2 regions of the Citrobacter meridianamericanus genome follow, and region 2 is predicted to be linked to the other one. Evidence: predicted binding sites of a transcription regulator. Region 2 holds the regulator's gene; the other holds the start of a gene.
The links. Region 2 encodes PurR, which represses purine synthesis genes. Its sites were predicted from a motif close to CANGCAAACGTTTGCNTG; they were not measured.
Positions count from the first base shown of each region.

Region 1: a site for PurR is predicted at 7,274-7,291, ahead of gltS (sodium/glutamate symporter). Genes of this name have one in related genera too.

Region 1 is NZ_CP101036.1:105,683-121,563, reverse strand. Features, by position in the region: gene gmk (guanylate kinase) at 1-619, shown strand, start outside; gene rpoZ (DNA-directed RNA polymerase subunit omega) at 674-949, shown strand; gene spoT (bifunctional GTP diphosphokinase/guanosine-3',5'-bis pyrophosphate 3'-pyrophosphohydrolase) at 968-3,082, shown strand; gene trmH (tRNA (guanosine(18)-2'-O)-methyltransferase TrmH) at 3,093-3,782, shown strand; gene recG (ATP-dependent DNA helicase RecG) at 3,788-5,869, shown strand; gene gltS (sodium/glutamate symporter) at 5,912-7,117, opposite strand; gene xanP (xanthine/proton symporter XanP) at 7,343-8,734, shown strand; gene NMD08_RS00495 (AsmA family protein) at 8,856-10,565, shown strand; gene NMD08_RS00490 (D-lyxose/D-mannose family sugar isomerase) at 10,610-11,287, opposite strand; gene NMD08_RS00485 (ROK family protein) at 11,268-12,206, opposite strand; gene NMD08_RS00480 (ketose-bisphosphate aldolase) at 12,256-13,116, opposite strand; gene NMD08_RS00475 (class II fructose-bisphosphate aldolase) at 13,197-14,048, opposite strand; gene NMD08_RS00470 (PTS fructose transporter subunit IIC) at 14,060-15,151, opposite strand; gene NMD08_RS00465 (PTS fructose transporter subunit IIB) at 15,178-15,498, opposite strand; gene NMD08_RS00460 (PTS sugar transporter subunit IIA) at 15,518-15,881, opposite strand, start outside.
Region 2 is NZ_CP101036.1:2,953,020-2,968,900, forward strand. Features, by position in the region: gene rnt (ribonuclease T) at 1-354, shown strand, start outside; gene grxD (monothiol glutaredoxin 4) at 408-755, opposite strand; gene NMD08_RS14485 (C40 family peptidase) at 1,090-1,920, shown strand; gene sodB (superoxide dismutase [Fe]) at 2,048-2,629, shown strand; gene NMD08_RS14495 (MFS transporter) at 2,669-3,838, opposite strand; gene cydH (cytochrome bd-I accessory subunit CydH) at 4,014-4,103, opposite strand; gene purR (HTH-type transcriptional repressor PurR) at 4,401-5,426, shown strand; gene punR (DNA-binding transcriptional activator PunR) at 5,423-6,355, opposite strand; gene punC (purine nucleoside transporter PunC) at 6,469-7,674, shown strand; gene cfa (cyclopropane fatty acyl phospholipid synthase) at 7,965-9,113, shown strand; gene NMD08_RS14525 (riboflavin synthase) at 9,149-9,796, opposite strand; gene mdtK (multidrug efflux MATE transporter MdtK) at 10,014-11,387, shown strand; gene NMD08_RS14535 (RluA family pseudouridine synthase) at 11,424-12,122, opposite strand; gene NMD08_RS14540 (PhzF family phenazine biosynthesis protein) at 12,242-13,033, shown strand; gene NMD08_RS14545 (monooxygenase) at 13,070-13,378, shown strand; gene NMD08_RS14550 (RidA family protein) at 13,622-14,017, shown strand; gene NMD08_RS14555 (threo-3-hydroxy-L-aspartate ammonia-lyase) at 14,045-15,013, shown strand; gene NMD08_RS14560 (transcriptional regulator) at 15,138-15,779, shown strand.

The DNA.
Region 1 (15,881 bases), 2.5 Mb from region 2:
TCAAGGCACGCTTTATATTGTTTCTGCCCCCAGTGGCGCGGGTAAATCCAGCCTGATTCAGGCTTTATTAAAGACCCAACCGTTGTATGACACCCAGGTTTCTGTTTCGCACACCACGCGCGCACCGCGCCCGGGGGAAGTGCACGGTGAACACTATTTCTTTGTGAACCATGATGAATTCAGAGCCATGATTGGCAGAGACGCGTTCCTGGAACACGCTGAGGTATTCGGTAATTATTACGGCACTTCGCGTGAGACCATTGAGCAAGTACTGGCATCCGGCGTAGACGTCTTTTTAGATATCGATTGGCAAGGTGCGCAGCAAATTCGTGAAAAAATGCCGCATGCGCGCAGTATTTTTATTTTGCCGCCATCTAAGATTGAGCTGGACCGACGTCTTCGTGGCCGCGGTCAAGATAGCGAAGACGTGATCGCAAAACGTATGGCGCAAGCTGTTGCAGAAATGAGCCATTACGCCGAATATGATTATCTTATTGTGAATGATGATTTCGATACCGCCCTGGGCGATTTGAAAACCATCATTCGCGCCGAACGTCTGCGCATGAGCCGCCAAAAGCAGCGTCATGACGCTTTAATCAGCAAACTGTTGGCAGACTGAACCCACATTCAGTATCATGCCCAGTCATTTCTTCACCTGTGGAGCATTTTAAGTATGGCACGCGTAACTGTTCAGGACGCTGTAGAGAAAATTGGTAACCGTTTTGACCTGGTACTGGTCGCCGCGCGTCGCGCTCGTCAGATGCAGGTAGGCGGAAAGGATCCGCTCGTACCGGAAGAAAACGATAAAACTACCGTTATCGCGCTGCGCGAAATCGAAGAAGGTCTGATCAACAACCAGATCCTCGACGTGCGTGAGCGCCAGGAACAGCAAGAGCAGGAAGCCGCTGAATTACAAGCCGTTACCGCTATTGCTGAAGGTCGTCGTTAATCACAAAGCGGGTCGCCCTTGTATCTGTTTGAAAGCCTGAATCAACTGATTCAAAACTACCTGCCGGAAGACCAGATTAAGCGTCTTCGGCAGGCGTATCTCGTTGCACGTGACGCTCACGAGGGCCAGACACGTTCAAGCGGTGAACCCTATATCACGCACCCGGTAGCGGTAGCCTGCATTCTGGCCGAGATGAAACTCGACTATGAAACGCTGATGGCTGCGCTACTGCATGACGTGATTGAAGATACCCCAGCCACCTACCAGGACATGGAGCAGCTTTTTGGTAAAAGCGTTGCAGAGCTGGTAGAAGGGGTATCAAAGCTTGATAAGCTTAAGTTTCGCGATAAGAAAGAGGCGCAAGCTGAAAACTTTCGCAAGATGATTATGGCGATGGTGCAGGATATCCGCGTCATTCTCATCAAACTTGCTGACCGTACCCACAATATGCGCACGCTGGGCTCATTACGCCCGGACAAGCGTCGCCGCATCGCCCGTGAAACCCTCGAAATTTATAGTCCGCTGGCACACCGTTTAGGTATTCATCACATTAAAACCGAGCTGGAAGAGCTGGGTTTTGAAGCGCTGTACCCGAACCGCTATCGCGTGATTAAAGAAGTGGTTAAAGCCGCTCGCGGCAACCGCAAAGAGATGATCCAAAAAATCCTCTCAGAAATCGAAGGGCGTTTGCAGGAGGCAGGTATTCCGTGTCGCGTGAGCGGGCGCGAGAAGCACCTGTACTCTATCTACTGCAAAATGGTGCTCAAAGAGCAGCGTTTTCACTCCATCATGGATATCTACGCTTTTCGCGTTATCGTTCATGATTCCGATACCTGCTATCGCGTACTCGGCCAGATGCATAGCCTGTACAAACCACGTCCTGGTCGCGTGAAAGACTATATCGCCATTCCAAAAGCGAACGGATATCAGTCTTTGCATACCTCAATGATCGGCCCTCACGGCGTTCCGGTTGAAGTACAAATTCGTACTGAAGACATGGATCAGATGGCGGAAATGGGTGTGGCAGCGCACTGGGCTTACAAAGAGCACGGTGGCGAAAGCAGCACCACCGCACAAATCCGCGCTCAGCGCTGGATGCAAAGCCTGCTGGAACTGCAGCAGAGCGCCGGTAGCTCGTTTGAATTTATTGAAAGCGTCAAATCTGATCTCTTCCCGGATGAGATTTATGTTTTCACACCGGAAGGGCGTATTGTTGAACTGCCTGCCGGTGCTACACCTGTCGACTTCGCCTACGCCGTACATACCGATATCGGTCACGCCTGCGTCGGCGCACGTGTCGACAGACAGCCTTACCCGCTTTCACAACCACTGTTTAGCGGTCAGACCGTTGAGATTATTACCGCGCCGGGCGCACGTCCGAATGCAGCATGGCTCAACTTCGTCGTTAGTTCGAAAGCACGAGCAAAAATTCGCCAGTTGCTGAAAAACCTCAAGCGCGATGATTCCGTCAGCCTGGGGCGTCGACTGCTCAACCATGCCCTGGGCGGTAGCCGTAAACTGGCTGAGATCCCACCAGAAAGCATCCAGCGTGAGCTTGAGCGCATGAAGCTCGCCACGCTTGACGATCTGCTCGCAGAAATTGGTTTGGGTAACGCCATGAGTGTGGTGGTTGCGAAAAACCTCCAGCAGGGCGAAGCAACGGCAAACGTCCCAGCGCAATCTGGTCACGGTCATCTGCCGATTAAAGGCGCAGACGGCGTGCTGATCACTTTCGCGAAATGCTGTCGTCCGATTCCAGGCGATCCCATCATTGCCCACGTCAGTCCGGGTAAAGGTCTGGTGATTCACCATGAATCCTGCCGTAACATTCGTGGCTACCAGAAAGAGCCTGAGAAGTTTATGGCGGTGGAATGGGATAAGGAGACAGAGCAGGAGTTCATCACTGAGATTAAGGTGGATATGTTTAACCACCAGGGTGCTCTGGCGAACTTGACGGCGGCAATAAACACGACCACCTCCAATATTCAAAGTCTGAATACGGAAGAGAAAGATGGCCGCGTCTATAGCGCCTTTATTCGCCTGACCGCCCGCGACCGTGTGCACCTGGCGAATATCATGCGCAAAATCCGCGTCATGCCGGACGTGATTAAAGTCACCCGTAACCGTAACTAGAACACGTTTTATGAATGAACAGCGCTATGCACGTATCCGCGAGATGCTCGCACGTCGTCAGCCCGATCTGACCGTCTGCATGGAAGAGGTCCACAAGCCTCATAACGTTTCCGCTATCATTCGTACTGCAGATGCGGTCGGCGTGCATGAAGTCCACGCCGTCTGGCCGGGTAGCCGCATGCGTACCATGGCCTCTTCTGCCGCAGGCAGCAATAGTTGGGTACAGGTTAAAACGCACCGCACCATTAGCGATGCGGTCACACATTTAAAAAACCGGGGTATGCAGGTTCTGGCAACCCATCTGTCAGATAAAGCTGTGGATTTTCGCGAGATTGATTACACACGCCCCACCTGCATCCTGATGGGCCAGGAAAAAACCGGCATTACTCAGGAAGCGTTGGATCTGGCGGATCAGGATATCATCATTCCCATGACTGGCATGGTGCAGTCACTGAACGTCTCAGTCGCCTCCGCGCTGATTCTGTACGAAGCGCAGCGTCAGCGGCAAAACGCCGGCATGTACCGCCGAGAAAACAGTATGCTGCCGCAAGATGAGCAGCAGCGTTTGCTGTTTGAAGGCGGTTATCCTGTGCTGGCGAATGTCGCTAAGCGCAAAGGCCTTCCCTACCCTCACGTAAACACGCAGGGCGAAATTGAAGCCGATGCAACGTGGTGGGCCACTATGCAGTCTGCGAGATAAACGCGATGAAAGGCCGTTTACTGGATGCCATCCCACTCAACTCTCTGACCGGCGTTGGCGCAGCGCAAAGCAGTAAACTGGCGAAAATTGGCCTGCACACCGTGCAGGACCTCCTGCTACACCTCCCCCTGCGTTACGAAGACCGCACGCATCTGTACCCTATTGGCGAACTGCTGCCGGGCGTCTATGCCACCGTTGAAGGCGAAGTGCTGAACTGCAATATCACCTTTGGCGGTCGCCGGATGATGACCTGTCAGATCAGCGATGGCTCGGGCATTCTCACCATGCGCTTTTTCAACTTCAGCGCAGCAATGAAAAACAGTCTCGCCACCGGGCGCCGGGTACTGGCCTATGGCGAAGCCAAACGCGGGAAATACGGCGCTGAGATGATCCACCCGGAATACCGCGTGCAGGGCGATCTCAGCACGCCGGAATTGCAGGAAACGCTCACGCCGGTGTATCCAACTACCGAAGGTGTTAAACAGGCTACGCTGCGTAAACTGACCGATCAGGCGCTGGATTTGCTTGATACTTGTGCCATTGCCGAACTGCTACCACCGGAATTACTGCAAGGCATGATGAGCCTGCCAGAAGCCCTGCGCACTTTGCACCGTCCACCGCCGTCACTGCAGTTGAGCGATCTGGAAACCGGTCAGCATCCGGCGCAGCGACGTCTCATTCTGGAAGAGCTGCTGGCGCATAACCTCAGTATGCTGGCATTACGCGCCGGGGCGCAGCGTTTTCATGCCCAGCCGCTGAGCGTAAACAACGCGCTGAAAGATAAGCTGCTGGCGGCGCTACCGTTTAAACCGACTGGCGCACAGGCCCGCGTTACCGCTGAGATCGAACGTGATATGGCACTGGATGTCCCGATGATGCGCCTGGTACAGGGCGATGTCGGCTCCGGTAAGACCCTGGTCGCGGCGTTAGCCGCCCTGCGCGCTATCGCACATGGTAAGCAGGTTGCGCTGATGGCACCCACCGAACTGCTTGCTGAACAGCATGCGAATAACTTCCGTAACTGGTTTGCGCCGCTGGGCGTTGAAGTGGGCTGGCTGGCAGGTAAACAGAAAGGTAAAGCGCGCCAGGCGCAGCAGGAAGCTATCGCCAGCGGTCAGGTGCAGATGATTGTCGGCACGCACGCAATTTTCCAGGAACAGGTGCAGTTCAACGGACTGGCGCTGGTTATCATCGATGAACAGCATCGTTTTGGCGTGCATCAGCGTCTGGCGTTATGGGAGAAAGGCCAGCAGCAGGGTTTCCATCCGCACCAGCTAATCATGACTGCCACGCCAATCCCGCGCACGCTGGCGATGACCGCTTATGCCGATCTCGACACATCGGTCATTGATGAGCTCCCACCAGGACGTACGCCCGTCACTACGGTGGCGATTCCGGACACCCGCCGCAGCGACATCATTGATCGCGTACGCAACGCCTGTACCCACGAGGGGCGCCAGGCATACTGGGTCTGTACGCTGATTGAAGAGTCTGATCTGTTAGAAGCTCAGGCAGCAGAAGCGACGTGGGAAGAGCTTAAAATTGCGCTGCCAGAACTCCATATTGGCCTGGTACACGGCCGAATGAAGCCAGCCGAGAAACAGTCGGTAATGGCGGGATTTAAACAGGGTGAACTGCATCTGCTGGTTGCTACCACGGTGATTGAAGTGGGTGTGGACGTGCCCAACGCCAGCCTGATGATAATTGAAAACCCGGAGCGCCTGGGCCTGGCCCAGTTGCATCAGCTACGTGGCCGTGTAGGTCGTGGCGCGGTGGCCTCCCACTGCGTCCTGCTCTACAAATCACCGCTGTCAAAAACCGCGCAAAAACGCCTGCAGGTTCTGCGCGACAGCAACGACGGGTTCGTTATTGCGCAAAAAGATTTGGAGATTCGCGGTCCCGGTGAGCTCTTGGGTACTCGCCAGACTGGAACGGCAGAATTTAAAGTCGCGGATTTACTGCGCGATCAGGCTATTATCCCGGAAGTTCAGCGCATTGCTCGCCATATTCACGAACGATATCCGCAACAGGCCGTAGCGCTAATAGAGCGCTGGATGCCGGAAACCGAACGCTACTCCAACGCATAGTCAATTCGGAGTGTCGGCGGATGTTACTCCGCCGCACAACCATTATTGCGCAAAAATCGGCAACAACAGATACAGCTTAATCACCAGCGCATTGACGATATCGATGAAGAACGCGCCCACCATCGGCACCACCAGAAACGCCATATGGGATGGCCCAAAACGTTCGGTAATTGCCTGCATGTTGGCAATCGCCGTTGGTGTCGCGCCGAGGCCAAAACCGCAGTGCCCGGCTGCCAGCACAGCGGCATCGTAGTTCTTACCCATCATGCGCCAGGTGACGAATATTGCGTACAGCGCCATGAAAATGGCCTGAACAACCAGAATTGCAAGCATCGGCAGGGCCAGAGAAGCCAGTTCCCACAGCTTCAGACTCATCAGCGCCATCGCCAGGAACAACGACAAACTTACGTTACCCAGCACCGAAACCGCACGCTCGAACACCCGATAAAAGCCCAGTAATGCCAGACCGTTACTGAGGATCACCCCAACAAACAGCACGCAGACAAAGGTCGGCAGTTCCAGCACCGTTCCGACCAGCATTTGCGCAACGATTTTTCCCACCGTCAAACAGATAGCGATCAGCGCGATGGTTTCAATCAACACCAGCGAAGTGATCATGCGCCCGACATCCGGCTTTTCAAACGCGGTCGGCACAGCCTGATCATCCGGTATACCATCTGGCGTAGTGGAGTGTTTGACCAGATAGCGCGCCACCGGACCGCCAATCAGTCCACCTAGCACCAGGCCAAACGTTGCGCAAGCCATCGCCACTTCAGTCGCATTGGCGAAACCATAGCGCTCAATAAACAGTTTGCTCCACGCGGCTCCGGTTCCGTGTCCGCCTGAGAGGGTTATCGAACCGGCGATCAGACCCATCAGCGGATCCAAACCCAGCAGGGTCGCCATACCAATACCGATAGCGTTTTGCATCAGCAGCAGGCCAACAACCACAATCAGAAAGATACCCACCACGCGGCCACCTGCGCGCAGGCTGGCGATATTGGCGTTCAAGCCGATGGTAGCGAAGAACGCCAGCATCAACGGATCGCGCAGGGTCATGTCGAAGTTCACTTCCCAGCCCATGCTTTTTTTCAACACCAGCAGCGCAATCGCCACCAGCAACCCACCAGCGACAGGTTCAGGAATAGTGTATTTTTTCAGAAATGAGACAGACTGGACGAGCTTACGTCCGAGCAACAACACAAGGGTTGCCGCAACCAGTGTTGATAACGTATCGAGATAAAACATTTACAGCTCCATTAGTGCGTTTAGCACAATCACGCACGATGCATTTCAGACCGATTTTTAGCTCTTATTGAGTTTTCGGGGTGGATTTTAAGCAGAAAATGATGAAAAGTTATATAAAAATGTTTGTTTATCCGTTTTAAATATTAAGAATACCCACTAGCAAACGTTTGCTTTTCAGCCCTGGTCAGATAAAATCACCGCTTTTCCACCATGGGATTGCCTCTGATGTCCGTTAACGCCGTAGAGTCAACAAATGCGCAACCGGTTGCGCAGACTCACAACAGTGAACTGATTTACCGTCTTGAAGATCGCCCCCCGCTAGCCCAGACCCTGTTTGCCGCCTGTCAGCACCTGCTGGCCATGTTCGTCGCGGTGATCACCCCTGCACTGTTAATTTGCCAGGCGCTCGGTTTACCGGCTCAGGATACTCAACACATTATCAGTATGTCGCTGTTCGCTTCCGGCGTAGCCTCTATCATTCAGATCAAAGCCTGGGGGCCGGTCGGCTCGGGACTGTTATCCATTCAGGGCACCAGCTTTAACTTTGTTGCTCCACTGATTATGGGTGGTACGGCGCTAAAAACCGGTGGCGCAGATGTTCCAACCATGATGGCGGCGCTGTTCGGTACGCTGATGCTGGCAAGTTGCACTGAGATGGTTATCTCACGCGTACTGCATCTGGCACGTCGTATTATTACTCCGCTGGTCTCAGGCGTGGTGGTGATGATTATCGGCCTGTCGCTGATTCAGGTAGGTTTGACGTCGATTGGCGGCGGCTATGCCGCAATGAGCGACAACACCTTTGGCGCACCGAAGAATTTACTGCTGGCTGGCGTGGTGCTGGCGCTAATCATCCTGCTTAACCGCCAGCGCAACCCGTACCTGCGTGTTGCGTCATTGGTGATTGCGATGGCGGCAGGGTATCTGCTGGCCTGGTTTATGGACATGCTGCCGCAAAATACCGCGCCGGTAAGTCAGGACCTGCTGATGGTGCCAACACCGCTGTATTACGGCCTGGGCATTGACTGGAGCTTACTGCTGCCGCTGATGTTGGTCTTTATGATTACCTCGCTGGAAACCATCGGTGATATTACGGCTACCTCCGATGTCTCCGAGCAGCCGGTTTCTGGTCCGCTATACATGAAACGCTTGAAAGGCGGCGTACTAGCGAACGGTCTGAATTCATTTGTTTCCGCCGTGTTCAATACCTTCCCAAACTCCTGTTTTGGTCAGAACAACGGGGTTATTCAGTTAACGGGCGTTGCCAGCCGCTATGTTGGTTTTGTGGTGGCGCTGATGCTGATCGCGCTGGGTCTGTTCCCGGCGGTCAGCGGTTTTGTACAGCATATTCCTGAGCCAGTACTGGGCGGGGCAACGCTGGTAATGTTCGGTACTATCGCCGCATCCGGCGTGCGTATTGTGTCCCGCGAACCGCTAAACCGTCGTGCGATTCTGATTATCGCGCTGTCGCTGGCCGTCGGTCTGGGCGTTTCCCAGCAGCCGTTGATCCTGCAGTTCGCCCCGGACTGGGTGAAAAACTTGCTCTCTTCCGGCATTGCTGCAGGCGGTATTACCGCTATCGTTCTGAACCTGATATTCCCTCCAGAGAAGCAATAAGCAAAATGCGGCGTTGATTCTGAATCGACGCCGCTGTAACGCTCTTTCACCATTCCCGCCTTGAGCATTCCATCTAAATCGTGCATAACTTGATTATGTGCACTTCGCAGGATGGAAGACCATGAAATTTATTGGAAAGCTGCTTCTTTACGTGCTGATCGCCCTTGCAGTGGCGATCCTCGGCCTTTATTTTCTACTGCAAACACGCTGGGGCGCAGAGCGCGTCAGCGCCTGGGTTTCACAGAACAGCAGCTACCATCTGGCATTTGATGCCATCGATCACCGGTTTTCTTCCCCTTCCCATATTCTGCTGGAAAACGTCACCTTTGGCCGGGATGGTCAGCCCGCCACGCTGGTCGCCAAAACGGTCGATATCGGACTGAGCAGCCGCCAAATCACCGACCCGCTGCATGTCGACACCATTTTGTTGCAAAACGGCACGCTGAATTTGTCCCAACAAACCGCACCGATGCCGTTCCAGGCCGATCGCCTGCAGTTACAGGATATGGCGCTTAACAGCCCCGGCAGCGAATGGACCCTGAGCGCACAGCGCGTTAACGGCGGCGTCATGCCCTGGAGCCCTGAGGCGGGTAAAATTCTCGGCAGCAAAGCGCAAATTCAGCTTAGCGCCAGTTCATTGACGCTGAACGACGTCCCGACGACCAACGTATTGATTGAAGGCAGCATCGACCATGACCGGGTGACGCTAAGCAATATTGGCGCGGACGTGGCGCGTGGGGCATTAACCGGTGTAGCGCAGCGCAATGCCGACGGTAGCTGGGTAGTGGAGAATCTGCGTCTGAACGATATTCGGTTGCAAAGCGACAAATCGTTGGCCGATTTTTTTGCCCCGTTAAGCACCATTCCTTCCCTGCAAATTGGTCGTCTGGAAGTGACGGATGCCCGTCTGCAAGGCCCTGACTGGGCGGTTACGGATCTCGACCTGAGCTTGCGCAACATGACCTTCAGCAAGGACGACTGGCAAACTCAGGAAGGAAAATTGTCAATGAACGCCAGTGAGTTTATCTACGGCTCGTTGCACTTCTTCGATCCGATTCTGAACGCTGAGTTCTCGCCGCAAGGTATTGCGCTGCGCCAGTTCACTACCCGCTGGGAAGGCGGTATGGTCAGAACGTCGGGTAACTGGCTGCGCAACAACAAAGCGCTGATCCTCAATGATGCCGCCATCGCCGGTCTGGAATACACGCTGCCGGAAAACTGGAAACAGCTGTGGATGAAACCCCTACCCGCCTGGCTAAATAGCCTGACGCTGAAGAAATTCAGCGCCAGCCGTAATCTGGTGATTGATATCGATCCGGACTTCCCATGGCAGCTCACCGCGCTGGACGGCTATGGTGCCAACCTCGGGCTGGTACAAAACAATCAGTGGGGGATCTGGAGCGGCAGCGCCACCCTCAACGCCGCGGCCGCCACGTTCAACCGCACTGACGTGCGTCGTCCTTCGCTGGCGCTGACGGCGAACAATAGCACCATCAATATCAGCGAACTGAGTGCCTATACCGAAAAAGGGCTGCTGGAGGCCACCGCCAGCATTTCGCAGTTGCCTCAGCGCCAGGCTCAGATCAGCCTGAACGGGCGCGGCGTGCCAATGACGATTCTGCAACAATGGGGATGGCCCGCACTGCCCCTTTCCGGCGACGGTAATATTCAGCTTACCGCCAGCGGCAATATTCAGGCCGATGCGCCACTCAAGCCAACGGTCAACGGCCAACTGCATGCAGTGAACGTGGAGAAACAGGAAGTAACGCAGCAGATGCAGGGTGGTGTGGTTTCAGGGAGTGAAGTCACAACACCACCACCTGCGCAATGATTTATTGCCCGGTCATACACTTCGCTTGCCGGGCCTCCCCCCACTCATAAACGCGCATATTCACTGCACAGCAGCCATTTCGCCGGCTCGTCCTCTTCTATCACAGGGAAGCGACCGCCCGGTTCAAGAAAGTGGTTGTCGTGCAGGTCGTCATTGACCATTGAGATTTCCCAGCCCAGCACGAACGCTTTCTCCGCCCAAAAGCGATGATACAGCCGCGGCGGCAGACACACCCCCTGCCCCGGTTTCAACACCAGTGTCTCACCGGGTTTCACACTATGCCGCTGACCATCGACGCTAACTTCAACAATATGCCGTGCGTCATACCCGTCATCAGGCGTGGCCCATGCCAGCTGCATACATAAGTCACCGCCGCCGCGATTCACGATATCCTCCATTTTATGGCGATGAAAATGCCATGGCGTTTGCTGATCCTGCTGAATTTGCAGCATCTTTTCGGCGTACGGTTTAGGATAACCCGCTGACCTTGGCTGACCATTACGCAACGTCAGTAACGTCAGCCCCGTTTGCGCAAAATCTCCACGGCCAAAGTCGGTAATGTCCCAGCCCAGTTTCAGATCGAGCACTTCGCGCCATAGAGCCAGCTCCTGTTGCCGCCAGACGTCAGCCGTAAAATACGCAAAGTCAGGCAGACAAACCCGAAAGGTCTCAGCGATGGCATGCGCCTTATCAACGGCATAATTAATATGTGAACGCTTCATTATTTACTGTTCTCCCTGTTTGGGCGGCAAGCCACGCAGCTCCCCGCATTCCGCTGCTATCACCGTAGTGCGCTTTAACTATGGGGGTTGAGAAAAAATCGGTAAAAACGAAAGGGGCAACCTCAGCGTCCAGATTGGCAACCAACAGATCGACATTAGATAGCCCACCGCCGATCACTATCACGCCAGGGTCGAGAATATTAACAATCGTCGCCAATGTTCTGGCAAGCTGCTGGCGAAACAGCCCCACCAGCTGTACGGCATGCGGTTCATTCTGCTGTGCCAGAGCAACAATGGCGCTTGCGGAGAGCGATTGCCTTGTGAGCATGCGGTAGCGCTCGCTTATCCCGGTTCCAGAAACAAACGACTCTACGCAGTTTTGCTTACCACAATAACAAGCGACTGACGGGCCATCATCGTGCTCACAGTATCCCGGCAACGTGATGTGACCACACTCAGCCGCATTCCCCCACGCGCCGACAAAAGGCTGTCGATTAATAGCAATGCCACCGCCACACCCGGTGCCCAGCGTAATACCAAACACGACGCCATACTTCTGGCCCGCACCATCACAGGCTTCCGACAACGCAAAGCAGTTGCCATCATTCGCCATAACCACCGGCTGCCCTAACCTGTGCTGAAGATCCGACTGCAATGCCCGTCCATTGATCACTTGAATATTGGCATTTTTAATCATCCCGCTAAGCGGTGAGATACTGCCAGGTAACGCAATTCCCGTCATCATGGGACGCTGAATATCGCTGCGGATCTCGTCAATAAAGGCCACAACGGCTGCCACAAACTGCGAATAGCTCTCTTTCTGCGTTGGGCAACGATAGCGCTTAACCTCCTGTCCGGACGCATCCATTACCACTGCCGCAATTTTTGTTCCCCCGATATCCAGCCCCAGATAGTGCATATATTTTTCCTCACTCACGAAAGAGGCGGGTCACCCCGCCAGCACGCCGTTAGTACAGTGATGCTTTGCCAGTTGAGCCGAACAGTTTCATTTTGTGACGGATCACTTCCCGCGCGGCATCGATCGCGTCCGGATAGATCACGTTCGGATCCCACCAGGTTTCTTTCGCCAGGATTTCACGGACTTTCTGGAAGTAGGCATACTTCATATCACTGGAAATGTTAATTTTGCCCACGCCCAGCGTAACGGATTCGGCAATTTCCGCATCCGGATTCGCTGAACCACCGTGCAACACCAGCGGAATGTCTACACGCCCGGCGATATCACGCAGGATGTTCATTTGCAGCTCTGGCTGCATCCCTTTCGGGTAGATCCCGTGTGCCGTACCAATCGCCACCGCCAGCGTGTCTGCGCCGGTACGGGCGATAAAATCCTGTGCCTGAACTGGATCGGTATAGGTGATCTTCGATACGCCGCCTTCCACTGACGTTCCGGTCTGGCCAATCGTGCCCAGTTCCCCCTCAACCGAGACACCTACCGCATGCGCCAGTTTGACCACTTCGCGGGTCAGCGCCACGTTCTCTTCATACGGCAGCAGCGATCCATCAATCATCACCGAGGTAAACCCACACTGAATCGCCCGCAGGACATGCTCCACTGAAGCGCCGTGGTCCAGATGCAGAGTAAACGGCACCCGGCTACGCATCGTGATATCACGGACGTAGCTAAAAAACGCATCGCCGACAAAATCATGTTCGCTGGGGTGAATGGAGATAATCGCCGGGGTGTTGGTCGCTTCCGCTTCTTCCACGACAGCACGTACAAAGCAGCTGTCCGCCACGTTGAATGCGCCGATGGCAAAACCGTGCTGACGGGTAGGTTGCAGTAATTCTTTCATCGAAACTAACATGTTAATTCTCCAGTTTCAGGGTGTAGAAAGCCCTGCCAGTGCGTCATCGCAGAGGCATAGAAGGCGTTACAGAAAACAAATCAGGCTTTATTGATAGCGCCGCTGGCCTGTAGATACGGAATAATGGCTTCCTCGCAGGCCTGCTCCATCAGGGCCAGGGTATCAACGAGCTCACCGGATGTGTCATGACACAGGGTATGCAGCAGCGCGGCCTTTCCGGCTTCAAAGACCGCTGCGCCAACGTTTATCTTGGCGACGCCAAACATCGGACAGCGCTGCAACTGATCAAACGGCGTCCCGCTGCCGCCATGCAGCGCCAGAGGTACCGTTGATAACCGGGCAATTTCCTCCAGCCGCTGGAAATGAATGGCTGGCGTAACGCCCGGCGCGTACATGCCGTGCGCCGTACCGACCGATACTGCCAGTAAGTCGATCCCGGTTTGTTGGATAAACGGTGCCACATCAGCAGCCTGAGTCATCAAATCCATGTTAGTCGCATGGTCATAGCGCGGAGCATCGGCCAGATGGCCCAGCTCGCCTTCCACACACAGAGAAACGCTGGCTGCGAGCTCAACCACTGCACGGGTCTGGCGAATATTCTCCTCCAGCGCAAAGGCGGAGGCATCGATCATTAACCCGCTGAATCCGGCGCGAAAAGCCTGGCGAATGCGTACAGGATCCTTTCCATGATCCAGTGCCAGCGCGACCGGTACCGAGGCTTCCTCTGCCAGCGTTTTGACGACCGCCGCCGCTATCGGGGCCGGAAAATGCTCCAGATGCCCCTGATACAGATTCAGAATGATGGGCGCACGGTGTTTCTCGGCCACCCGAACCGCTGCGCGGGCGCTTTCCAGGTTCATGCAGTTGATGGCCAGCAGCGCGTACTGCTCGCGCCAGGCTTTCGTCACCATGCTTTTCATATCGGCAAACATACGGCCTCCGGTTATTCCAGGGTGAAGGTGATCTCTTCGTCTTTCAATTTTTGATCGCTGAGTTCATCAAACTCTTCGTCACGCTCGGTCACCGGTTTCTTCCACAGCGACAACATGACACCGCAAATCACCGTGCCGATCCCCAGCGCCAGACAAAACAACAGCGGATGCGTAAAGAGCGGGACCACAAACATACCGCCGTGCGGTACCGGGCTTTCAACACCCCACACCATAATCAGGCCGCCCGCTACCGCCGAGGCCACCACACAGGAGCCCACCACGCGCAGCAGGTCGCGCGCCGCAATCGGAATAACCCCTTCGGTAATCATGCAGATCCCCATCGGGAATGCCGCTTTCAGCGCCTCGCGCTCCGCGCGGGTGTACTTGTGACGCGTCAGTAGGAAGGAGAGCGTAATGCCGAATGGAGGGATCATTGAACCGACAAACTTCACCGCTTCCGGACCATAAACGCCGCTGACCAGCATGCCGTCAGCAAACAGCGACATGGTTTTATTCACCGGCCCGCCGAAGTCGAATGTCGCCATTGCGCCGAGGATGGCGCCCATCAGGAACCGTGACCCGCCCTGCATAGACTCCAGCAGATGAATCAACGCGTCTTGCAGCCAGGCTATCGGCTTGCCAATCAGCGTCATCATCAACAGGCCGCCAATCACGGTACTCAGTACCGGCAACACCATGATGGGCATCAGCCCCTGCATCGACTGTGGCAAACGGATATAGCGCTTAAGTAGAAGGACGGTATAACCGACCAGGAACCCGCCCAGCATCCCGCCGATAAAACCGGTATGAATTTCACCGCAGACAAAGCCGACAATCAGACCTGGCGCGAATCCAGGACGGTCGGCAATGGAGTACGCAATCGCCGCACTAATCAGCGGTACGATTAACCCCATCCCCCAGCCGCCAATCTGGTTGAGCATCCAGGGTATGGTTCCTGTTTTTTCACCCACGTTAGTGCCGCCAAGTATTTGTCCGAGAGCAATACAGATCCCGGCGGCGACAATTAACGGGATCATCCACGAAATCCCCGTTAATAAATGTCTCTTTATTTCCTGAGATAGCGGAATTTTATTTTCACTCATGTGAAATCCCTCCAGAATGAGGATCGCTACTGGTTGTTATTAACTAATGATTTTTCGACCTTTTCAAGAAACTGAATCGGCGACTTTATAACTATTTCGGTTTTTACTCGCACAATAGGTTTATTTGAAAATCGCTCCTCCCCTTTTATTTTTACATCGACAGCGAGAATCACGACATCAGCTGCAGAAATATCTTCTGTGAGTAATTCGTTTTCCGTGCCAATGGTTCCTTGGGTTTCAACTTTTATATTATGACCAAGCGCTTTAGCACCTTTAATTAACTTTTCACGGGCAATATAGGTGTGCGCAATACCCGCCGTACAGGCGGCAACACAAACAATATTCATAACGTGCTCCACTTTTTATTTAGCAGACATTGGATTCAGCATATTGGCTAAAAAGCTCAATAATTTTCTGTGGACTACTTTCGACTAACAGCTGTTCAATAATATCGTCATCCGCCAACGCTCCGGCAACCTGCGAGAGCAAACGAATATGGGTGGTGTTTTGATCCTCAAGGCGTACCGCAAACAGAATAATGCAGCGCACATTGCTGCCGTCCAGGGTTTCCCAGGGAATGTCCTGGCGGGTACGCCCAATTGCCAGCGTGGTATTGACCACTGCCGAGGATTTCCCATGCGGAATAGCAATATGGTTTTCGAAACCGGTCGAGCCTTCTGATTCACGCTGCCAGACATCCTGAATAAACGTTTCCCGACAGCTAATTGCC
Region 2 (15,881 bases):
ATCTTCAAAATGGTACGCAAAGGGATTAAAGACAGCGGCTGCAATCGGGCTATCATGGTGGCGCATAACGCTACCTTCGATCACAGTTTCATGATGGCCGCAGCAGAGCGCGCCTCTCTCAAACGAAATCCATTTCATCCATTTGTCACTTTTGATACTGCGGCATTAAGCGGTCTGTCATTGGGGCAAACGGTGTTGTCAAAAGCATGTCTGGCGGCTGGAATGGAGTTTGACGGGAATCAGGCGCACTCGGCGCTGTATGATACCGAACGGACGGCCGTACTGTTTTGCGAAATCGTTAACCGCTGGAAACGCCTCGGCGGTTGGCCTCTTCCCGTGCCTGAAGAGGCATAACGGATCGATAAAAAAAGCGACCGTCACAGGTCGCTTTTTTATTTCCGCTAAAATTACTCAGCGTCTGGTTCTTCGGTTTTGTATTTCGCCGCTGTTTCTTTAATCAGCTGCTGTAACTCACCGCGCTGGTACATTTCGATCAAAATGTCACAGCCGCCAACCAGCTCACCATCAACCCACAGCTGCGGAAAGGTCGGCCAGTTTGCGTATTTCGGCAGCTCGGCGCGAATATCCGGGTTCTGCAGAATATCAACGTAAGCAAAACGTTCACCACAGGCAGACAACGCCTGCACAGCCTGAGCGGAGAAACCGCAGCTTGGCAGTTTAGGGGAACCTTTCATGTACAGGAGAATCGGGTTTTCAGCGATCTGGCGCTGGATTTTTTCGATAGTGGTGCTCATTATCTTGCTTCCTTAAACTTCTTTTACGGCAGTAGTCTGACATTGTAACGGGTCAGACAGGCAACGGAAAATAACATTTTCATTACGCCTTATTATTTTATCCCCTGACGCTAAAAGTTGCATTCATAATCTCATTTATCCCCTTGAAGCCTGTGGATTTGATTGTCCTTTCACCTGTTCCCACGTTAATTGCTGTTTTTTTTTGCGGTCGGTTACGAAACACAGTTTTAAACAAAAAAAGCTATTAACTTTCCCTCTTTCTATAGATTAGAATCATCAAGTTTTGAAAATCACACGCAGGCACTATAGACCTGCCTTACCAGAGGACTGCTCAGTGGCGCGGATAAACCGAATCTCGATCACGCTCTGTGCTTTACTTTTTACTACACTGCCCTTTACGCCTATGGCTCATGCTTCCAAGCAGGCCAGGACGACAACTACCCAATCCCACCCCATCAAAACGGTAGATAAAAAGAAAAGCGCAACAACCAGCCAAAAAACAACAAAGACCAACAAGAAAACGGCGACAAAGACCTCCAGTAAAACCAGCACCAAAACCGCTTCCTCTTCTAAAAATCGCACTGCCACTCCGGCAAAGTCGACTAAAACTGCAAACCGTCGAGGCAAAACCGCCGCAGCACAAACCGCTGCCGTGACCTGGACTGAAAAATGCACGCCGCGTAAAGGCCATAAGCCACGCTGTGTAAAAGTGAAAACCACGGCTCCGACTACGCTCGCTGACGCACACAAGGTCAAAGTGCAGAAAGCCACTAAAACCGCCATGTCCACGCTGATGAATCAAATAGGCAAGCCTTATCGCTGGGGCGGTACATCGCCAAGAACCGGGTTTGACTGCAGCGGTCTGGTCTATTATGCATATAAAGATCTGGTGAAATTCCGCATTCCCCGTACTGCGAACGAAATGTACCATCTACGTGATGCCGCGCCGATTGAACGTGGCGAACTGAAAAATGGCGATCTGGTCTTTTTCCGTACTCAGGGTCGCGGAACAGCCGATCACGTTGGTGTGTATGTCGGCAACGGAAAATTTATTCAGTCCCCGCGCAGCGGCCGGGAAATTCAAATCACCTCGCTGAGCGAAGATTACTGGCAGCGCCACTATGTGGGCGCTCGCCGGGTAATGACGCCAAAAACAATTCGCTAAAAACTTACCCTACAGAACATGCTGTAGGGTAAGTTCTTCTTTTGCATAACCTTTCAATTTGCTACCCTATCCTTACTCACAATGAGGCTATTGTGTGTACTCAATATAAATAATAAGGAGAGAAGCAATGTCGTTCGAATTACCTGCATTACCGTATGCCAAAGATGCTCTGGTCCCGCACATTTCTGCTGAAACGCTGGAATACCACTATGGCAAACATCACCAGACTTACGTTACTAACCTGAATAACCTGATCAAAGGCACGGCGTTTGAAGGTAAATCACTGGAAGAGATCGTTCGTAGCTCTGAAGGTGGTGTATTCAATAACGCAGCCCAGGTCTGGAACCACACTTTCTACTGGAACTGCCTGGCACCGAACGCAGGTGGCGAACCGACTGGTAAACTGGCCGAAGCCATTGCAGCCTCCTTTGGCAGCTTTGCAGATTTCAAAGCACAGTTCACCGATGCCGCTATCAAAAACTTCGGTTCTGGCTGGACCTGGCTGGTTAAAGGAACGGATGGCAAACTGGCTATCGTTTCAACCTCCAACGCGGGTACGCCGCTGACCACCGACGCGACGCCACTGATGACCGTTGACGTATGGGAACACGCCTACTACATCGACTATCGCAATGCTCGTCCTGGCTACCTGGAACATTTCTGGGCGCTGGTGAATTGGGAGTTTGTTGCGAAGAACTTCGCAGCATAAAAAAGATAACGCAGAAGGGCTTCCTTCTGCGTTTTTGCATTAATTCGCGGTAGTGCAAGCCTCTTCAGGCTGTCTTCTTGCGGAAATGAACACCAGCATCAGCGCAAGCCCTGCCACAATCGCCCCCATCACAGGCACAAAACTGTAACCCAGGCCACCGGATATCACCGCCCCACCGGCTGCGGCCCCCAGTGCATTCCCCAGGTTAAATGCGCCAATATTGACTGACGATGATAAACCCGGCGCTTCGCTGGCAACACGCATCACTCGCATCTGCAACGGTGGAACCACTGCAAATGTCGCCGCACCCCAGACCACCATACTGACCGCCGCGCCAGGCTCATTACGCGCAAGGAAAGGAATGGCCAGCATAATAACCATTAACAGCAGTAAAAAGCCTTTCAACGTACCATTGACTGAACGGTCAGCCAGCTTGCCGCCAAAATAGTTACCGATTGAGAAGCCCACGCCAATCAGCACCAGCATACCGGTCACAAATGCTGGTGTGGCATGAGTGATAGTGTGCAGCACCGGTGAGATGTAGGTATAAAGCGTGAACATCGCCCCTGCTCCCAGAACGGTCGTCAGCAGAGCCGACAGCACCTGAGGACGCATAAGTACCGCCAGTTCGCTGCGGACATCCGGACGCTCTCCCGCCCCGCCTTTGGGTAATGAGAAGAACAGACTGACCATGGCGATAACGCCGAGCCCTGCCGTTGCCATGAACGACATGCGCCAGCCGATGCTTTCACCAAGCCAGGTCGCCGCCGGAACGCCGCCAATATTGGCAATGGTTAACCCCATAAACATGGTTGCCACGGCACTGGCCTGTTTATGTTTGGGCACCACACTTGCAGCAACCACAGAGCCAAGGCCGAAAAATGCCCCGTGATTAAGACTGGTCAAAATGCGTGATAACATCAGCGTGGAGTAATCCGGTGAAATCGCCGAGAGGACATTACCCAACGTGAAAATCGCCATCAGGAAAATCAACGCATTACGTCGCGCACGATGAGACAATAATAATGTCATCAGCGGAGCCCCCACCATCACGCCAACCGCATACGCGCTGATTAACATGCCGGCGGCCGGAATCGAAACATCCACTCCTTTGGCTATGACGGGCAATAATCCCATTGGCGAAAATTCGGTGGTGCCAATGCCAAACGCTCCGATCGCCAGCGCCAGTAAAGGATAATTGAGTTTCATATTGCGACTCCGTAACGTCGAGCCGTGGCGCGACATAAAATAAGAGTCAAAAGCATGACATTGATCGCAAAATTAATAAAGTTAACAAAATTGCAAAAGACTTTTGCTTATTCGCAAACAATAGAAGAGATAGACGAGCGGAAAGAGTGAGGGAGAGCTAACTCCCTCGAGGAAATTAATGCAGCGCTGCGGTCAGGCCACCCGCGACGATCAAACCCAGAACAATAATGGTAGTCACTAACGAAAATTTCAGATCGGTGCTCATCAAGTTTTCTCCTTTTTATTCCCACACAAAAAGTGATATTGCGCATTTTTACACACTTGAAAGCAAAAATCTCTCACGATTTATATTGATAACTGCTTTTAACTCTTCCCCTTTTCGTTAAGATCAGACAAAATTCCACGCTTACTTGATTAGCGTACCGGCCATTGACCCCTTCCTGACGTTCCGTGTCGTTTTCCCGGCGTGCCGCAACCCTTACGTTGCGCTAAGGGTGTGTGAAGGCAAACGTTTACCTGGAGTTTTCTCAGGAGCTTAGGATATGGTCTGGAGTGAGATGTAATGGCAACAATTAAAGATGTAGCGAAGCGAGCAAACGTTTCCACTACAACCGTATCACACGTGATTAACAAGACGCGCTTTGTCGCGGAAGAAACGCGTAATGCTGTCTGGGCGGCAATCAAAGAGCTGCACTATTCTCCGAGCGCAGTTGCGCGCAGCCTGAAGGTGAATCACACCAAGTCTATTGGCTTGCTGGCCACCAGCAGTGAAGCGGCCTATTTCGCTGAAATTATCGAAGCCGTTGAGAAAAACTGTTTCCAGAAAGGCTATACCCTGATTCTGGGTAACGCATGGAACAGCCTTGAAAAACAGCAGGCTTATCTGTCGATGATGGCGCAAAAGCGCGTTGATGGTCTGCTGGTGATGTGCTCTGAGTATCCGGAGTCGCTGCTTTCGATGCTCGAAGAATACCGCCATATCCCGATGGTCGTCATGGACTGGGGCGAGGCCAAAGCCGACTTTACCGATACCGTCATTGATAATGCCTTCGAAGGTGGTTACATGGCGGGTCGGTATCTGGTCGAACGCGGTCATCGTGAGATTGGCGTGATCCCAGGCCCAATGGAACGTAACACCGGAGCCGGGCGTCTGGCTGGCTTTATGAAAGCGATGGAAGAAGCGCTGATAAAAGTACCGGACAACTGGATTGTCCAGGGGGATTTTGAGCCTGAATCCGGCTATCGCGCCATGCAGCAAATTCTGTCACAGCCGCATCGTCCGACCGCCGTCTTCTGTGGTGGCGATATCATGGCGATGGGTGCGCTGTGCGCCGCTGATGAGATGGGACTGCGGGTACCGCAGGATATCTCGCTTATCGGCTACGACAACGTGCGCAACGCCCGTTTCTTCACGCCGGCTCTGACGACCATTCACCAGCCTAAAGATTCGCTCGGTGAAACGGCCTTCAATATGCTGTTAGACCGTATCGTGAATAAACGTGAAGAGTCGCAATCTATCGAGGTGCATCCGCGTCTGGTAGAGCGTCGCTCCGTTGCCGACGGCCCGTTCCGCGATTACCGTCGTTAAGACCGTTGTGCGGGAGCCTCATCTGGCTCCCGCAGCCACTCTTTGTTCAGCGTTTCGCTATCCCCTAAATAGTCCAACAGCCAGCTCAATGCAGGTGACGTATCGTTCTGTTGCCATGTCAGACAGCATGCGGCATCAGGAAATGGATTTTCCAGCTGTAGCGCGACCCACTTGCCGCTATCGATCCACGGTTTGGCAAAATGCGTCGGTACCATGCCAACACACAACCCTGCGGATAAGCAGGTAGCGGAAGATTCCCAGTCAGGCACCACGACACGTTTTTGGTTATCCAGCAGCCAGGTAATGCGTTTTGGCAGCGTACGGGAAGTATCTTCACGCACCAGCGACGGCCAGTTGCGCAACGTGTCGTCGCTAAGCGGCCCAGGCATTGACGCCAACGGATGATGGCTGGCCACCACGCAACTCCAGCTCAGCATTCCCATGTCGCGAAAGGTATAGCGTCCCCCCACCGGAATCGCCTGCGTGGCGCCAATTGCCAGCTCAACGCGGCCATCGGACAGCGCATCCCAGACGCCGTTAAACACTTCCTGGAAAACCAACAGTTCCACATCATCAAAATGACGATAGAAATCCACGATCATCTGTCGGGTGCGATCCGGGCGAACAATGTTATCTACCGCAATCGCCAGCTGTCCGCGCCAGCCGTTGGCAATTTGCTGACATTGCTGGCGGGTGATCTGCATTTTTTTGATAACAGAGCGGCCTTCTTTGAGGAACCACGCACCGGCAGGCGTCAACTCCACATCCCGATGACGTCGCTCAAAAAGCGGCACCGCCAGCCACTCTTCCAGCTGACGTACGGTGTAGCTTACCGCCGAGGGTACACGGTGCAACTCCTGCGCGGCCGAACTAAAGCTGCCATTACGCGCAACCGCATCAACCACTTCAAGTGAATATTCCGACCACATATTCTGCCTGCAAAAAATTTGAAATCAGTAAGCAAATATTAGCGTTTCACAGCAAGAATTACACTCACTACACTCAGCGGCATTGTTCTACTGCTAAAAAAAGAGAAATGATGATGCAACCTGGGAAAGGGTTTTTAGTCTGGCTGGCGGGTCTTAGCGTGCTCGGCTTTCTGGCAACGGATATGTATCTGCCCGCCTTCGCCGCAATTCAGTCCGATCTGCAAACGCCTGCATCAGCCGTCAGCGCCAGCCTTAGCTTGTTCTTAGCCGGTTTTGCCGTGGCACAGCTTCTGTGGGGGCCACTTTCCGACCACTACGGCCGCAAACCTATTTTGTTGCTGGGTTTATCTATCTTTGCTCTGGGTAGTCTGGGCATGCTGTGGGTTGAAAACGCCACAGGCCTGCTGGCGCTGCGTTTTGTTCAAGCCGTTGGTGTCTGTGCGGCATCGGTAATCTGGCAGGCGCTGGTCACTGATTATTATCCGTCACAAAAAGTAAATCGCATCTTTGCCACCATTATGCCGCTGGTCGGATTATCTCCGGCATTGGCGCCGTTGTTAGGCAGTTGGATCCTTGTACATTTTTCCTGGCAGGCCATTTTCGCCACCCTGTTTGCCATAACCCTAATTCTGATGCTTCCTGCCCTGCGCTTAAAACCAACGGCTAAAGCGCGCGACGACAGCCAGGATAAACTGACATTCGCCACCCTGCTACGCTCGAAAACCTATCGCGGGAACGTACTGATTTATGCCGCCTGTTCCGCGAGCTTCTTCGCATGGCTGACGGGCTCCCCGTTCATCCTCAGCGAAATGGGCTACAGCCCGGCAGTGATTGGCCTGAGCTATGTACCGCAAACCATTGCCTTCTTAGTCGGCGGTTACGGCTGTCGCGCTGCGTTACAAAAATGGCAAGGTCGTCAACTGCTGCCATGGTTACTCATCCTGTATGCGATTAGTGTCGTTGCCACCTGGGCTACCGGCTTTATTCACCATGTTGCGCTCGCTGAAATCCTGATCCCATTCTGCGTGATGGCGATTGCCAACGGTGCCATCTACCCTATCGTTGTCGCTCAGGCATTACGCCCGTTCCCGCAGGCGACCGGACGAGCAGCCGCATTGCAGAATACGTTGCAGTTGGGTTTATGCTTCCTGGCAAGCCTTGTGGTTTCCTGGCTGATCGCCACCCCGCTGCTCACCACTACCAGCGTGATGCTGACTACGGTGCTACTGGCGGCCGTAGGGTACAAAATGCAATCACAGAAAGCTGGCACCCCTCAAACAGACGACCGTGTGCAAATTGTCCACGGAGAGTCTCACTAATAATTACCGCGGGCTATTAATTAGCCCGCTAACAATTATATGTTGAATCATAAAAAATTCAGGCCTATACTGATTTCCGGTTTTTAAAAAAACGATAATTTTTATGCGGTAACGGGAACAAGAACGTTCTCGTATTCCCACGGATGGTCTTTTCGGCAAGGGTTCCTCCCTTCCTCTGTTCTACGTCGGATTATAGATTCACGGATTAATTTCGTGAGATTTCTCACACAGCCCAAAAAAGCGTCTACGCTGTTTTAAGGTTCTGATCACCGACCAGTGATGGAGAAGCTATGAGTTCATCGTGTATAGAAGACATCAGCGTACCGGATGATAACTGGTACCGCATCACCAGTGAATTGTTAAGCCGTGCAGGCATCGCCGTTAATGGTCCGGCACCGGCAGATATTCGCGTTAACAACCCTAGATTTTTCAAGCGCGTATTGCAGGAAGGATCGTTAGGTTTGGGTGAAAGTTATATGGATGGCTGGTGGGAATGCGACCGGCTGGACATGTTTTTTAGTAAAGCCCTGCGCGCCGGTCTTGAAAACCAACTCCCCCGCCATTTCAAAGATACACTGCGAATTGCAGCGGCTCGCCTGTTTAATTTGCAGACCAAAAAACGTGCGTGGGTTGTCGGCAAAGAACATTACGATTTAGGCAACGATCTCTTTTCCCGCATGCTCGACCCTTATATGCAGTATTCCTGCGCCTACTGGAAAGATGCCGACACCCTGGAATCTGCCCAGCAGGCGAAGCTGAAAATGATTGCCGAAAAACTGCAGTTGCAGCCAGGAATGCGGATACTCGATATAGGCTGCGGCTGGGGTGGCTTGTCCCAGTTTTTGGCATCACAATATGGCGTAAGCGTGGTAGGCGTGACCATTTCTGCAGAACAACAGAAAATGGCGCAAGCGCGTTGTGCGGGGCTGGATGTCACCATTTTGCTGCAGGATTATCGCGACCTGAACGACAAATTTGATCGCATTGTCTCCGTCGGCATGTTTGAACATGTAGGACCGAAAAATTACGCGACCTATTTTGACGTAGTCGATCGCAATTTAAAACCGGACGGTCTCTTTTTGCTGCATAGCATCGGTTCTAATAAAACCGACAATAACGTTGACCCGTGGATCAATAAATATATCTTCCCGAACGGCTGTTTACCGTCAGTTCGCCAAATTGCCAACGCCAGCGAGCCGCATTTTGTGATGGAAGACTGGCATAATTTTGGTGCGGATTACGATACCACCCTGATGGCCTGGCACGAACGTTTCATGAGTTCCTGGCCTGAAATCGCCGATAATTACACCGAGCGCTTTAAACGGATGTTCAGCTATTACCTGAACGCTTGCGCAGGCGCATTTCGCGCTCGCGACATTCAGCTATGGCAGGTGGTTTTCTCCCGCGGAGTTGAACACGGCCTACGCGTTCCCCGCTAATTATTATCGCCCCCGTGCTAACGGGGGCTTTACTCTCAGGCTCCTGCTTCACCTGTGACGTTGCTGATAGCGCTTTCTCGCGCCGCCAGCACACGCTCAACGGTATCAACCACCGCCTGCGTTTGCGGATCGATTTCGATATTGACCCGCGCACCCAGTTTTTTCTTGCCAAGCGTCGTACGCTCCAGGGTTTCCGGAATCAAATGCACGCAAAAGCGTGTCGGTGTGACTTCGCCTACCGTCAGGCTGATGCCGTCAATACCGATAAATCCTTTGTACAGGATATATTTCATCAGTGACGGATCCTGAACTTTAAACCACACCTGGCGATTGTTTTCTGAGGTCAGAATTTTCGATACTTCGGCAGTAGTCATAATATGGCCCGACATTAAATGCCCGCCGATTTCATCACTGAATTTTGCCGCGCGCTCAACATTGACCAAATCTCCGACCTTCAGATCCCCCAGATTTGTGATACGCAACGTTTCTTTCATCAGATCAAAGCTTATCTGGTTACCGTTGATTTCGGTGACCGTCAGACAGCACCCATTGTGGGCAACCGATGCGCCGGTCTCAAGCGCATCCAGCATATATTCAGGTAACTCCACAACATGCGTACGAAAATTTGGTTTTTCATCAATAGACACCAATTTCGCGGTGCCCTGCACAATACCCGTAAACATACTTCTAACTCCTGAACTCAATTAAGACATCTCTGCACAGCACAATAGCAGGTGGAAATTCAGGTTGCCAGCGATGCGCCGCTACTGCCTGTTTTTTCACTGGAGAATTACGTATTCCTCGCTACAATAGACTGAAATTTCCCCAGCTTTTTCTCCTTGCTGCCAGATAAGGCGGCTTTTTTAGTCTCTCAAATAACAACAATATAGTGGTGTACACGTGCAAAAGTATGTAAGTGAAGCGCGTCAGTTATTAGCTCTGGCAATTCCGGTGATTCTTGCGCAAATCGCTCAAACTGCAATGGGATTCGTTGATACCGTCATGGCGGGTGGATACAGCGCCACGGACATGGCTGCCGTCGCTATTGGAACGTCCATCTGGCTGCCAGCTATTCTGTTTGGCCATGGACTGTTACTGGCTCTGACGCCGGTCATTGCGCAACTCAATGGTTCCGGACGCCGCGATCGGATTGCCCATCAAATACGTCAGGGATTCTGGTTGGCGGGTAGCGTCTCCGTTCTGATTATGATCGTGCTATGGAACGCAGGCTACATTATTCGCTCCATGCATAACATCGACCCGGCTCTGGCGGATAAAGCCGTTGGCTATCTTCGCGCGCTGCTGTGGGGCGCACCGGGGTATTTGTTCTTCCAGGTAGCCCGTAACCAGTGCGAAGGTCTGGCCAAGACCAAACCCGCAATGGTGATGGGATTTCTCGGGCTGCTGGTGAACATTCCGGTTAACTACGTTTTCATTTATGGGCATTTAGGCATGCCGGAACTGGGCGGCGTGGGTTGTGGCGTCGCTACGGCAGCGGTTTACTGGGTAATGTTTATCGCGATGCTGTCTTACATTAAACGCGCACGCTCAATGCGCGACATCCGTAATGAGCGTGGTTTCCAGAAGCCGGACACCGCAGTAATGAAGCGTCTGGTGCAATTGGGTTTACCTATCGCGCTGGCGTTGTTTTTCGAAGTGACGCTGTTTGCAGTAGTCGCGTTGCTGGTTTCCCCACTGGGGATTGTTGACGTCGCCGGACACCAGATCGCGTTGAACTTCAGCTCGTTAATGTTCGTTCTGCCGATGTCTCTGGCTGCCGCCGTCACCATTCGTGTCGGTTATCGTCTGGGTCAGGGTTCCACGCTGGATGCCCAAACCGCAGCCAGAACGGGTCTGGGCGTCGGTGTCTGCATGGCCGTGGTAACGGCGATTTTCACCGTGACATTCCGTGAACACATTGCCCTGCTCTACAACAATAACCCGGAAGTTGTCGCTCTGGCAGCACAGCTCATGTTGCTGGCGGCGGTGTATCAAATATCTGACTCTATCCAGGTTATTGGCAGCGGTATCCTGCGTGGTTATAAAGATACCCGTTCAATTTTCTTTATTACCTTTACGGCCTACTGGGTGCTGGGTCTGCCGAGCGGCTATATTCTGGCGCTGACCGATCTGGTGGTTGACCGGATGGGGCCAGCAGGATTCTGGATGGGCTTTATTATCGGCCTGACTTCTGCGGCGGTGCTGATGATGCTGCGAATGCGTTTTCTACAACGCCAACCGTCAGCGGTTATATTGCAACGAGCTGCACGATAATACCCAAATAGCCGCCGTTGGCGGCTTTTTTCATCCTCAGAACGGACTGGCATTTTGGACATTCATCCATTCCTGACTGATGGGATGCCTGAAATGCAATTCACTGGCATGCAGCATCAGTCGCGGCGCCCTTTCAGTGCCTGGCAGCAGACAACCTCCATACAAATCACAGCCTAAAATCGGATGTCCTAACAACTGACAGTGGATCCGCAGTTGATGGGTACGCCCGGTTTCAGGCGTCAGTTGTACCCGGGTCAGGCAGAGTGACGCCCCATTTTCCTGGCGATAATGAAAACGCTCAACAACCTGATAGCGCGAGCGCGCGGGTTTGCCGTTGAAGGCGCAAATCGACATCCGTGGAAACAACGCCGGGTCTTTGGCTATCGCTGCGTCTATAACCCCTTCATCATTTTTCAGATGCCCACATAACAGCGCGCTGTACATTTTGCTTACCGTACGTCGACTGAACTGCTGGCAAAGCGCGGCGTTGATCGCTTTGTTACGGGCAACCACCATCAACCCTGAAGTGCTAAAATCGAGCCGATGTACCAGCGTGCAACCGGGATAAATCTGTACCAGCCGATGATGTACCGAATCGAGATTTTGCGGATTTTTCCCCGACAAACTTAGCAGCCCGGCAGGTTTATTGATAAGCACCAGATGTTCGTCCTGATAGAGGATCTCTATCTCGTCATGACAAGGCGGGGCAATAAAAGTATCGAGGATCGTAGACATGTGCGGCCAGAATGAAATGTGGGAGCAGATCATATCCAATTTTCACCAGACTGGCGAATTTGAGTCGTACAGGCATGATAGAGTGTGGGTTATCCCGAGTACGATGAGAGGGTTACACCGTGCAACAAATCGATTTCTATATGGTAGATGCCTTTACCACCACCACGTTTGGCGGTAATGCCGCAGCAGTATGTCCGCTCCCAGACTGGTTGCCCGATGAAACATTATTGAAAATGTCGCAGCAGCATAACCAGTCAGAAACCGCTTTTTTTGTCGTCAACGAGAATGGCTTTGAGTTGCGTTGGTTTACCACTCAGGGAGAAATCAATCTGTGTGGACATGCCACGCTTGCCGCCGCACATGTCATCTTTGAACATCTGGACTACCCAGGTACGACCCTCCATTTTGCCACTCGATTCGTGGGGCCACTGACGGTCACGCGCAGCGGTGAATGGCTGACGCTTGATTTTCCTGCCTGGCAAAGCGAGCCCACCGAACCGCCCGCCTTACTGCTGGAAACATTAGGCATCACCGAATACAAGGAAGTGCGTGTCGCGCGCGATTATATGATTGTTTTGGATAATCAACAGCAGGTTGAGGCTGTACGCCCGGACATCCACGCCATGCTTCCGTTGCGGAAAATGGTTTGTATCACCGCGCCGGGTGACGGGCAATACGACTTCGTCAGCCGTTTCTTCTGTCCGGGTGAAGCCGTAGCGGAAGACCCTGTCACGGGCTCGGCACATAGCATGCTGATTCCTTACTGGGCTGCAAAACTCAATAAATCACAGATGCTGGCACGCCAGGTCTCTGCGCGCGGCGGAGATTTACGCTGCCAGTTGGCAGGAACGCGTGTTTATATCGGCGGACAGGCAATCACTTATCTAACTGGGAAAGTGCTGTTGCGCTAGCAGCTCTCCCCGAATTAACCAATCCAAGGAGGATTTATGGCGAACAAACTCGTGCAGATACACTTTGATTTTCATGGTCCGTTTGGCGCTGAGATGTCGAATCAGCTTGTTGAACTGGCCGAATCCATCAACCAGGAGCCGGGGTTCATCTGGAAAATCTGGACCGAGAACGAAGCAAACCACGAAGCCGGTGGCATCTACCTGTTTCAGGATGAAGTCAGCGCGCTAGCCTATATCAAAAAGCACACTGCCCGTCTGAAGCATCTGGGAGTGGAAGACGTGACGTTCAAAATCTTCGATATTAATGAGCCGTTAAGTAAAATTAACCACGGTAATATTGGCTAATTTTTTGCTTCAGACGCCCCTCCCCGGGGCGTTTCACCACTGATACTGCTTTCCCCTCGTTAAAACCGAAACCTCCCTGTTCCCACTCAGCATAGCTTTTACGTTAACCACATTTGCAATAGTTCACAAAATCAGCACCTGTGAAAATTATCACTAGCCTGACGTTGCATGAAAGCGTATAAAATAATACAAAATGTATTATTTTATACAAAATGAATTATCATCAACATCAGGAGATTCTTTATGTCTGTGGAGATTACATTGAACGCATCTGCAGGGGGCTTTCCACCTGCTGGTCATTACTCGCACAGTACAACGGCTGGCGGGTTCGTCTTCATTTCCGGCCAGTTGCCGGTCACTATTGATGGCGAAAAGAAAACGAATGCTTCTTTTGAAGAGCAGACGCGACTGGTGCTACAGAATATTGATGCCTGCCTGGCTGGCGCTGGAATTTCCCGACAGCATTTGGTGTCAGTACGCGTCTATGTGACAGATATCAACCAGTGGCCAACGTTTAACAAAATCTATGGCGAGTGGATCGGTGATTTCCGCCCATCTCGAGCAGTAGCCGGTGTTGCAGAGCTTCATTATGGTTTCGCGCTGGAAATCGAAGCTATTGCCTTGGCCCCACAAGCGTGACGTTTAACGACATACAGGTGAACAAGAATGACTGAAATGACACTGCCTGATTATAACGATGTTGCCGCTGCGGCAGAGCGCATCGCCGAGTATGCCAACAAAACACCGGTGATGACCTCCCGAACGGTTAATGACGAATTTGCGGCTGACGTTTTCTTCAAATGCGAAAACTTCCAGAGAATGGGCGCGTTTAAATTTCGCGGAGCTATGAATGCGCTGCGCCAGTTTACACCAGAACAACGCGCTGCAGGCGTCGTCACCTTTTCTTCCGGCAACCATGCGCAGGCCATTGCCCTGTCGGCAAAGTTGTTGGGGATCCCGGCGACGATTATCATGCCGCACGATGCCCCGGCAGCTAAAGTTGCGGCAACAAAAGGCTATGGTGGAAATGTGGTGATTTACGATCGCTATACCGAAGATCGTGAGAAAATAGGCCGGGAGCTGGCAGAGAAACACGGTTTGACGCTAATCCCGCCTTACGATCATCCGCACGTGATTGCGGGCCAGGGCACTGCCGCAAAAGAGCTGATTGAAGAAGTGGGTCAATTGGACGTTCTGTTCGTGTGTCTGGGTGGCGGCGGCCTGCTTTCAGGATCCGCACTGGCAGCCCGACATCTCTCCCCTGACTGCCTCATCTATGGCGTCGAACCCGAAGCGGGAAACGATGGGCAACGGTCGTTTCGCAGCGGAAAAATTGTTCATATTGATACGCCCAAAACCATCGCTGACGGTGCGCAGACCCAACATCTCGGGAAGATAACGTTTCCGATCATTCAGCAAAACGTTAACGATATTCTGACCGTCTCAGATGATGAACTGGTCGCCTCGATGAAATTTATCGCTGAGCGCATGAAAATCGTCGTGGAGCCGACCGGATGCCTGGGTTTTGCTGCTGCGCGAGCCCGCAAGGCAGAACTTCGCGGTAAGAAAATCGGTATTATCATTAGCGGCGGGAACGTGGATATCAGCCGCTACAGTGAATTCCTCGTAAGTTGATCAAAAAGGTATCTGCTATGCGGATACCTTATTACTGTCTGTATATTCCTGTCTGGAAAAGCGAACCTTGCTCACTGTAAACTGCTCGCAATCGTGGCTACAGGCATCACCACAGGAGACTGGCATGCCCAAAACTGACAACAACTCGCTTCTCAGCCAAATTGACACTATCGCCAGGGGGCTCGGCGAGACCTTTTCTCCATTTTGCGAAGTGGTGGTTCATGATCTCAAGAATCCTGAACATGCCATTTTGTCCATCCATAACAATTTGTCAGGACGCAAACCCGGCCAGCCGGCAACAGAACTGGGTCTGGCGCGAATCGCATCGCCCGAATTTCCCAGCATCATTGCGAATTACAGCAACCAGTTTGCCGATGGCCGCCCGGTGAAAAGTACATCCATTGGCATCAAAGACGAAGAAGGTAAATACGTAGCAGCACTCTGTCTGAACGTGGATATGACGCTGTTTCGTGGCATGCAGAGTGCCCTTGCACAATTTACTGAAACCGAAAACTCGCCTATTAAGGAACATATCGACCCTGGCAGTAATGAAGTCATCCGCCAGCGTATCGATGACTTTGCCGCTAAACGCGCAACGACGGCCCGCGCCCTTAAACCTGAAGACCGTAAGCTGCTGATTCAACAGTTACGCAAAGAGGGTTTGCTAAACGTACGAAAATCAATGGATACCGTGGCACAGCATCTGGGGGTATCCAGAGCTACCGCTTACCTGTATGCCCGTCAGTCAACACCGTTAAATGAGTAAGATGGTCATATAAGGTATGCCTTAGCGCAGGTCAGTGACCTGTCATTCATTACTGGCACAAAGTGCTCCGCCACATGCTGAGGGGGCGTTGTGCCGACATAG